Regions from separate parts of the Anaerobacillus sp. ABD4_527 genome, predicted to be linked through region 2. Evidence: predicted binding sites of a transcription regulator. Region 2 holds the regulator's gene; the other holds the start of a gene.

Region 1 (4,781 bases), 800 kb from region 2:
AAATGAAGGCCGGCAGTAGGAGCTGCGGCGGAACCACGATGCTTCGCAAAAACAGTTTGGTAGCGATCCTGGTCATCCAATGTTTCTGTGATATACGGCGGAAGCGGCATTTCGCCAAGCTGGTCTAACACTTCATAGAAAACACCTTCATAATCAAATTCGAAGACACGTCCTCCGTGCTCCAATGTTTCCACACACTCAGCCGTTAACCTGCCATCACCAAACGTAAGCTTTGTTCCAAGCTTTACCCTCTTTGCAGGCTTTACAAGTGTTTCCCATCGGTCCCCTTCAATTTGCTTAAGAAGAAGAACTTCCATCTTAGCTCCTGTCTCTTCCTTCATACCATATAACCTTGCAGGCATAACTCTCGTATCGTTTAATACTAGACAGTCACCTGGCTTTATATATTCTTCTAAATTTAAAAACTCACGGTGTGCCATCTTTTCAGCTGCAGGATCAAGCACCATCAAACGTGATTTAGCACGCTCTTTCAATGGAGTCTGAGCGATAAGATGTTCGGGGAGTTCAAAATCAAAATCTTTAACGTCCATTTTTTCACCACTGTTCCTAAAAAATATCTAATACACCAATCGATCTTACCATAGCTTCATCCATTATCGAAATCTGCCGATTATAAAAAAGAGAAGCGAAAGCAAGACACTCACCACAATCGACGTGACGATCGGAAAGAAAAACGTTGTATTTTCTTTCTTAATCACGATATCTCCTGGCATCTTCCCAATGAATGACCATAGCACTCCAATAACAAGAAAGACGATTCCTAGCGTAATAAAAAGCTTTGAAATCTCCATGTTATTCAGGCTCCTTCATCCCAAAATGGTCATATACGCGATGCGTGACCATGCGTCCTCTAGGCGTACGCTGCAAGAAACCGATCTGCATTAGATACGGCTCGTAAACGTCTTCGATCGTATGACTTTCTTCTCCGATCGTAGCAGCGATCGTATCGACCCCAACAGGTCCACCTCGGAATTTTTCGATGATAGCCAGTAAAAGCTTATGATCGATATGATCAAGTCCTAGAGGATCAACCTGCATCATCTCTAATGCTTGAGTAGAAAGAGAAAGCGAGATAACTCCATCCCCTTTTACTTGGGCAAAGTCTCTTACTCGCTTCAAAAGACGATTGGCGATACGAGGAGTACCGCGTGATCTTCTAGCGAGCTCTACAGCAGCTTCCTCAACCATTTCAACTTCAAAGATATCAGCAGTACGCATGAGTATTGTTTGCAATTCATCCTCTTGATAGTACTCTAATCTACTTAGCACTCCAAATCTGTCACGAAGAGGGGCAGTTAAGAGTCCAGCTCTCGTCGTTGCCCCAACTAATGTGAAAGGCGGGAGATCAAGGCGCACCGATCTTGCAGTCTCGCCCTTTCCTATAACTATATCAAGACAATAATCCTCCATAGCAGGGTACAGTACTTCTTCAACACTTCTCGGCAAGCGATGAATCTCATCAATAAAAAGAACGTCTCCAGGTTCAAGTGCCGTTAAAATGGCAGCAAGATCTCCTGGTCGCTCAATCGCTGGACCAGACGTCGTCCGGAGATTCACTTCCATTTCAGTTGCTATGATTGCTGAAAGAGTCGTCTTCCCAAGTCCCGGTGGCCCATATAACAATACGTGATCTAGTGGCTCCTCTCGCATTTTCGCCGCTTCAATAAACACCTCTAGATTACGCTTCACCTTCTCCTGACCTATGTACTGACTTAATCGCTGCGGACGGAGGCTATATTCTACGGATGAGTCATCACCGACCTGCTCACCTGATAGAATGCGTTCTTCCACTATGACCCCTCCTTAACGATTCAGCATAAGCTGAAGCGCTTTTTTAATATATTGATCTGTCGAAAGCACTTCTTCCTGAAGCATAGGCTTGATCTTCTTAATTTCTCGTTCAGCATAGCCAAGTGCCTTCAAAGCTTCGATGGCTTCATCCAGTTCATGCGCACCATCTTCTTCTGTCTCTTCCACAGCGAAAAGACCTTCCTGCGGCTCACCGAATCCTTTTAATTTCCCTTTCAAATCAAGTATGATCTGACGAGCTGTTTTCTTCCCGACACCTGGAAACTTCGTCAAGAACTTCTCATCCTCTAACTCGATCGCACTAACAACTTTATCAGGCTCACCTGTAGCTAAAATCGCAAGCGCTCCCTTAGGACCGATACCTGACACATTCAGCAGCTTCTCAAACAAAAGACGCTCTTCTCTCGTCGGAAAACCATAAAGCGCAATCAGATCCTCCCTCACATAATGATGCGTAAAAATCTGAATAGACTGCCCCCTATACCTCTGAAACGTAAAAGGATTTCCACAAAAAACTTTATACCCAATCGAATTCGATTCAATAACAATATACTCAGTATCTATATATTCAACATTACCTTTAATATACTCAATCAAAAAACTCTCTCCCCATCGCATACGAACATGCATTTCTATATCTTTTTATTTTATCATATTATAAGAAAAGCGGAAGAGGCCGTTTAAATACGCAGGGAGTTGGAGGAAGATCGAATGAGACGCTTTTTGTCTCAATCGATCTTCCGAAACTACCGGAGTATTTGGCCTCTGCAGCTGGATCACACGAAAAGCGGAAGAGGGCGTTTAGGCTTGGAAAGTGAAGGCGAGCGTTCAGAAACGGAGATATTGGAACTCTTGAATTAGAACACTTGCGTTCTGTTGAAAGAGTGAATTATCGGAGTTTCTGCGAGCCGCAACTAGATTACAGACAAGATAACCCACATCTTCACCTTTCACTCCAAAAATCAAACAACCCATCCTAACGGACAGGTTGTGATTTCTTTAATTTATAAAACGTATGGAGCATGTCTTCAAAGTTGTACCAGGACTCTATTGGAATACCTTCAGCAAGCTCTTTAAGTCTTGAGGTTTCTACTTTTCCAACATCGATTTGAAAGAACGTTTGTATGACTTTCTGTTCATCTGGTTTTCCTTCAAAAATCGTGAGAACGCCATCATCTGTAAGACCGAAATGACCATTCTCCTTCATAGCCGGGGAAATATCTTCAATTTTGCGTTCAAATACCATTTTACCGTGATCTTGGTTGACTAGCTGCCACCCTGCATACTCACTCCAGAAATCTTCCATAGACCAGACAGTTTTCTGAATCGATTGCTCTGTGGAAACTCCGTCAGCATAGTTTGTTCTCAGGATTACTTCAATAACCATAGGTCCATCCATATGATAATGCTTTTCATCAAATTCACGCTCACTCTGGGCATTTTCAACCGCCAGTGCATGTGCTGGCAAAGAACCCATAATCAGAATAAGCACTACTAAAAAGCCGAATAGGTTTTTCACAATTTTTAGCACCTTTCTTTTAGATTCTGTTAGCGTGCCCAGCAGTGAAGATAATATGCACAAAAAAAGAACTACATCACCATGTAGCTCTTCAAAACTTCTCATATACCTCGTCGCTTATCTCAGCATTATGATAAACTTCTTGAACATCGTCATTGTCCTCGAGCATGTCGATCAGTTTTAACATATCGATTCCATCTTCTTCCCCAAGAGGAGCATATGTTTGAGGAATCATCGTAATTTCTGCAGACGAAAAGATAATATTTCTCTTCTCAAGCTCTTCCTTTACTGCTTGAAATTCCTGTGCATCGGTATAGATTTCGAATGAATCTTCATGAGTCTCCATTTCCTCTGCTCCTGCATCGATTACTTCTAACATCAACTCATCAGCATCTGCATCATTTTCAGCTCGATCGATAACAAACAGTCCTTTACGATCGAATAAAAAAGCTACGCATCCGTTCTCGCCCATGTTGCCTTTGTTCTTACTAAACGCATGACGAATTTCTGCAGCCGTTCGATTTTTATTGTCTGTTAAGAGTTCGACCATTACAGCAGCACCGCCAGGACCGTACCCTTCATAGACGATCTCTTCATAATTAACACCATCTAAATCGCCAGTAGCCTTTTTTATCGCACGATCGATATTGTCATTTGGCATGTTCGAGGATTTTGCTTTATCAACAGCTAATCGAAGGGCCGGGTTTGTCTCAGGGTCCCCACCACCTTGTTTGGCTGCAACAAAAATCTCTTTCGCAAGCTTCATAAATACTTTACCACGTTTTGCATCCTGAGCATTTTTTCTTCGTTGTATATTTTTCCACTTCGAATGTCCTGCCATCGTCAATATCCCCTTCCAACTGATTTCGTCCATATACTATAACACATGAAATCAGGTGGATACACTAAACGTAATCATACAAAAAGAACAGGGAGAACCCTGTTCTTCTTATATTATCTATTGTTTTGAAACGGACGTTGAACTGCACTCGAAATGTCATTTAAAATGCCATTCACATCTGCTTGAACTTCTTCGAACCCATCGCCATTTTCGAGGCGATCATCAACACGGCCCATTCTGTTGACAACGTCTTTATCAGTCGAGATCGAAACATTTTTTTGTTTCGCGAGCTTCGCTACTTCACTGCGAACTTGATCTTTAACAGCTTCTCGGTCGTCTCTATTCGTTTCAACACCGATCATGATTTGATCTCCATACACGATGACACGTGCATCTTCAACAGTCTTTAGCTTCTCGATGCGATCTGCGAGTCGCTGCGAAAGATTGTTATCATATCCAGAATAATCCTCGCCGTTACGCATATACCCAGGACCATTCATACCATGACGCTTATCGATCTGCTTCTCATCGGGAGCTTTTACACCATTGGCATAATCTCTGTCGATCATATCTGTAAATGCGCCTTCTCGA
Region 2 (4,781 bases):
CGCGCACGAAGCGATTGAAATGCACGGGGGGAATGGGTACATAGAAGACTTCGTCACACCAAGACTATTACGAGACGCTCAAGTATTAACGGTTTGGGAAGGAACAGCGAATATTCTTGGTTTAGAGGTGCTTAGGCTGATCAAAAAGCACAAAGTCCATCGGGTCTTTATTGATAAAATGAAGCATGAGTTAGAGCAAATTCCACAGAAAGCAGGTAGGAAAGAACTTGTTTACAGTGGTATTTCAGTGCTTGAGAAGAAAATAACACAATTAGAGAAGTTGGATGAAGCGAGACAGACTCTGCACTGTAAGCGAATTACTAACGTAATGACATCTATCTATGAAAGTGTGATTTCGTTAAGAGATGCCGCAGCAGGCGGCATGAGAAAGCATGCGATAGCGGAACTTTTTTTACAGGACACGTGGGGTAATGAGTTTGAGCTTAGTGATCAAACCTTAACGTATTATGAGTTGATTATCGAACATAAAGAAAGCGTGAAGACTTAGTGAACGATAAACGTTGTTAAAGGTGGCTAATTTCATGTTTTGGGTTGTAGCGTTATTTGATAAAAAAACAGAACAAGAAATCAAAGCGATATGGGAAGAGTTAAAGCAAAACTCCATTTCTTTTTACTCAGAAGAAGTGAAAGACGCGAGGCCTCATCTCACATTGGGACATTATTATGAATTAGATAAAGAGGCATTCATTGAAGGAATGAAAACATTTTATGAAACAAAAGGTTGCTTCGAAATTACATTCAATACGATTGGATCCTTTTTAAATTATCAAACCCTATTTCTATCACCTACACATACAAAAAAACTATTAGAATTGCATTCAAATCACCATGATTTTTTTAGTGAGTTTAGTACGAATGCCAATCCATACTATGAACCTGATCAATGGATACCGCATTGTACGTTGGCAAATAACTTATCATCCGATAAACTCTCTGAAGCATTTAACTATTGTATGAAACGAATTCAAACGATTGAAGGAAGAGTTGAAGAAATTGCACTTATTGAATTGGTAGATGATGAAGGCTTTGATGCTCCTATAATCTATAGACAGCCTTTAAAATAATAGGGGGTTATCTGATTTGAAAGAAAAACAACTACTAGACGCAGTTGTTTTTCTATTTAAGCAAATGAATTGAATATGTACTTTATTCCCTCCCATAAAGCTATGCTTGTGATTACGACTAGGATCAATTTAAAGGTATCTTTCATTACGCACCTCCAAGGGTTTGTAACTGTAGTACGTAATAACTATAAAAAAAGTTTCAGTTCTAGATTTTAGAAAAAGAGTAAGAATCATAATGTGAAGGCGGTAGAAGAGAATGATATGGGTTATGACTCAAAATCTTGAGAGCTTCGTGAATGTGAAAGAAATAACTGTAAAGAATAACATGATCGAAGGGGTCATAGAGAGAAGATTCTTCATCGAATGGAAAAAGACGTTAGGAACGTTTGAATCGAACGAGAGAGCATTGGAAGTGCTTAAGGAATTGTATAACGGAATCGATGAAACAGTAGGAAATATCACAAAGGTAGTAATACCATTAAAATAACGTGAACTTTCCGTAATCAAAAAAGCTGTCTCGATAAACAACCGAGACAGCTTTTTGTGAATCTATAATATTACTTTTTATATTGATCAATTTTCAGCTGTAATTTCCTTGCGATAACGTCAGATGAATCGTTCAGTTCTTGGTTCGTTAAAGTCACTTTTGCGATGCTTTCGTCCATTTCCAAAGCTTCTGCGAACAATCCTCCGAGTCCGCGAGCGCGGCGATCGACTTCAAGCATGACATCTAAATGGTTATCGTGTAAAAAGAAGATCGCTTCGAGTTCATCTAAGTAAGCGCGATATTCCCCGCTAGGCGTAAATTCAAACTCTTGAACATAGCCGTAGCGAGACTGCTCCATTTCCACCTTTTTCACATGGAAGCCCAGGTAGCTTTCTAATGCTTCGATTACTTTTTTTACATGTGGATGTGGAGAAACTTGAATTAGGTCTCTATCTTTTGGATCAAGCGCCATCGGGATGTCTAGCCCTGTCTCAAACCATACTGGAAGCCTTCCGAGTGAAGCTGGCGTGTCGTATGGAAGTTGAATGGAAAACGGGATTTCTTTCGTTTCACCTTCTGAGATCTTCTCCTGATCAGCAACCTTATATTTCTTTAGCGCTACTTTTTCTCTTACTTTTTTATCATCCACTTCACGGATAGCTTCTGTCATAAGGAAGATATGAATCGCATCGATCGATTGCTCGATTTCACCACCCTTTATGACAACTTTACCATTAACGGTTTCCCCCGGAACGAAATAATCCTTCTCTAACTGCGTATCAACCTTTGCAGCACCTACTCCGACACTTGCTAGAAACTTCTTAAGCATGTTTTTCCACCTTTCCTAATTAGCTGTTTCCTGATTATACGATAAGAGATAAAGAAAGGATTCATGTTTTTTAGAATAAAAAAATAAGAAGCGCAATTTGCGCTTCTAGTGGATTGAACGAAATACACCGATGACTTTACCTAGAATGGAAACTGAATCAAGGATGATTGGCTCCATCGATGAATTCTCTGGTTGTAGGCGGAAGTAGTTGCTTTCTTTAAAGAAACGCTTAACCGTAGCTTCGCTATCTTCCGTCATCGCGACAACAATATCTCCATTGTTCGCAGTTGGCTGTTGTTTCACAATTACCATGTCACCGTTATAAATGCCAGCTTCGATCATACTGTCACCTTCGATGATTAGCATGAACGTGTGCTCGTCATCTTGTACAAAGTGTTCTGGTAGAGGAAAATACTCTTCAACATTTTCGATCGCCGTTATCGGTTGGCCGGCAGTTACTTTACCAATGACCGGAATGTTCACCGTTTCTGGACGAGGAATATCGATCGTTTCATCTAGTCCGAGTACTTCGATTGCTCTTGGTTTCGTTGGGTCGCGTCGGATGTAACCTTTCTTCTCAAGTCTTGCAAGGTGTCCGTGGACAGTTGAGCTTGAAGCGAGTCCTACAGCTTCACCAATTTCTCTAACGGAGGGTGGATAACCCTTTTGTTTCACTTCGACTTTAATAAAGTCCAGAATATCCTGCTGACGGTTTGATAGTTTCATATCTCTGGCACCTCGTTCCAATCTATCTATTTGTTAGTAGTATACCAGAATTTTTGTTCGCATACAAACATAAGTTCGAAAATTCAGTTGACACGAACAGAGGTTCTGTTTATACTAAAACCAGAACAAATATTCGTATTCGGGGTGATTGGGATGAGAAAACAAGCTAGAGGCTTGTCTGGAGTTGATTTTCTTGTCATTATATCTTTTGTGGCCGTATTAATATTCGTGTTTGTATCATTGAGAGCTGCAGCTGCTGAAGGGTATGATCGTTATACTGAAATTGAATTAGAGCGGGGAGATACTGTTCTTGAAATCGCAGAAGAATATCGTGACGCACATGAGCTGTCTGACCGTAATTTTATCAGCTGGGTGGAAGAAGCGAACAAAATAGATGCAGATCGAATAGTAGCAGGAGATACACTTATCATTCCTGTTGAGGCAAATGCAACAGCGCTGGGGGTAAAGGAAAAGTAATGAATGCAATCATATACTGTCGGGTAAGTACAAAGAAAGAAACACAGGAATCATCACTTGCCAGGCAAAAAGAAGAGCTGCAAAGATTTGCAGCTCAATCTGGTTTTACAGTACATAAAGTGATCGAGGAAAAGCACAGTGGATATGACATTGATCGAAATGGCATCTTAGAAGTGTTAGATTTGTTGAAAGAAGGCTCAGCAGACGTTCTTCTTATTCAAGATGAAACAAGATTAGGAAGAGGAAATGCTAAGATCGCCTTGCTTCATGCAGTCCATAAGTATGGCGGAACGATTTATACAGTAAACCAGAACGGTGAGCTACAGCTATCTGAAGCTGATTCGATGGTCCTTGAAATCGTAAGTATCGTTGAGGAGTTTCAGAGGAAACTACATAACCTTAAAATAAAGCGAGGAATGGAGAAAGCGGTACGAGAGGGGTATAAGCCTCAGCGGAATTTAAGTGACCGACGTCACGGGGGAAGGGAACGAAAGATTGTTCCCATCGAAGAAATAGTGAATTTACGTGATAGAGGGTTAACGTTCCACGAGATTGCCGCTACGTTAAAAGGGTTTGGTTATGAAGCATCAAAAGCAACGGTTCATAGGCGCTATAAGGAGCATGTTGACGAATTGGAGAAGAAGCTATAAACTTGCCTGTGGCAACGACTTACGTTAGGATAAAAGTAATTAGATGTTATAAAGGAGTTATTTCTGTATGTTATCACAGGATAAAATAAAGCGAATTAATGAGCTCTCTAGAAAATCAAAAGAGTCTCAACTAACAGATCAAGAGAAAAAAGAACAAAAAGATCTTCGTCAAGAATATCTTCAAAGTCTTCGTTCTTCCTTTGAAAACCAACTTCATTCGATTAAGGTAGTTGATGAGACGGGCGATGACGTTACACCTGACAAATTAAAAGAGAGTAAGAAAAATAGAGGTCCGATTCAGTAAAAATAGCCTAATTTTGCATTTCGCAAAATTAGGCTATTTTTTTGGTTGCAATTTTTAGAAAATTCGTTATACTGTACTATAACAAGGTGTTATACTACAAAGAGAGAGGATGGATAGGATGTTTGTTGTAACGGATTCAGCGGCTGAGTTTTACAAGAATGAAATGGAGCTTAATAATGGGGATTGTTTAAGACTTTTTGTAAGGTACGCTGGGAGTGGAGAT

What was found. The regulator LexA, encoded in region 2, represses DNA repair genes until DNA is damaged. The targets are predictions, from matches to a motif close to CGAACATATGTTCG.
Region 1: ruvA (Holliday junction branch migration protein RuvA) is a predicted target of LexA. The motif match lies at 2,450-2,463, and genes of this name have one in related genera.

The regions. Positions count from the first base shown of each region.
Region 1 covers NZ_JBSWXZ010000001.1:1,210,943-1,215,723, forward strand. The annotation lists gene queA (tRNA preQ1(34) S-adenosylmethionine ribosyltransferase-isomerase QueA) at 1-551, opposite strand, end outside; gene ACXAHI_RS06455 (DUF2905 domain-containing protein) at 615-812, opposite strand; gene ruvB (Holliday junction branch migration DNA helicase RuvB) at 814-1,812, opposite strand; gene ruvA (Holliday junction branch migration protein RuvA) at 1,825-2,427, opposite strand; gene ACXAHI_RS06470 (hypothetical protein) at 2,542-2,691, shown strand; gene ACXAHI_RS06475 (BofC C-terminal domain-containing protein) at 2,807-3,349, opposite strand; gene ACXAHI_RS06480 (YebC/PmpR family DNA-binding transcriptional regulator) at 3,441-4,190, opposite strand; gene ACXAHI_RS06485 (YhcN/YlaJ family sporulation lipoprotein) at 4,304-4,781, opposite strand, start outside.
Region 2 covers NZ_JBSWXZ010000001.1:409,214-413,994, forward strand. The annotation lists gene ACXAHI_RS02085 (acyl-CoA dehydrogenase family protein) at 1-508, shown strand, start outside; gene ACXAHI_RS02090 (2'-5' RNA ligase family protein) at 543-1,085, shown strand; gene ACXAHI_RS02095 (hypothetical protein) at 1,342-1,572, shown strand; gene ACXAHI_RS02100 (sporulation protein) at 1,643-2,401, opposite strand; gene lexA (transcriptional repressor LexA) at 2,507-3,127, opposite strand; gene yneA (cell division suppressor protein YneA) at 3,281-3,604, shown strand; gene ACXAHI_RS02115 (YneB family resolvase-like protein) at 3,604-4,254, shown strand; gene ACXAHI_RS02120 (DUF896 domain-containing protein) at 4,322-4,558, shown strand; gene ACXAHI_RS02125 (HesB/YadR/YfhF family protein) at 4,677-4,781, shown strand, end outside.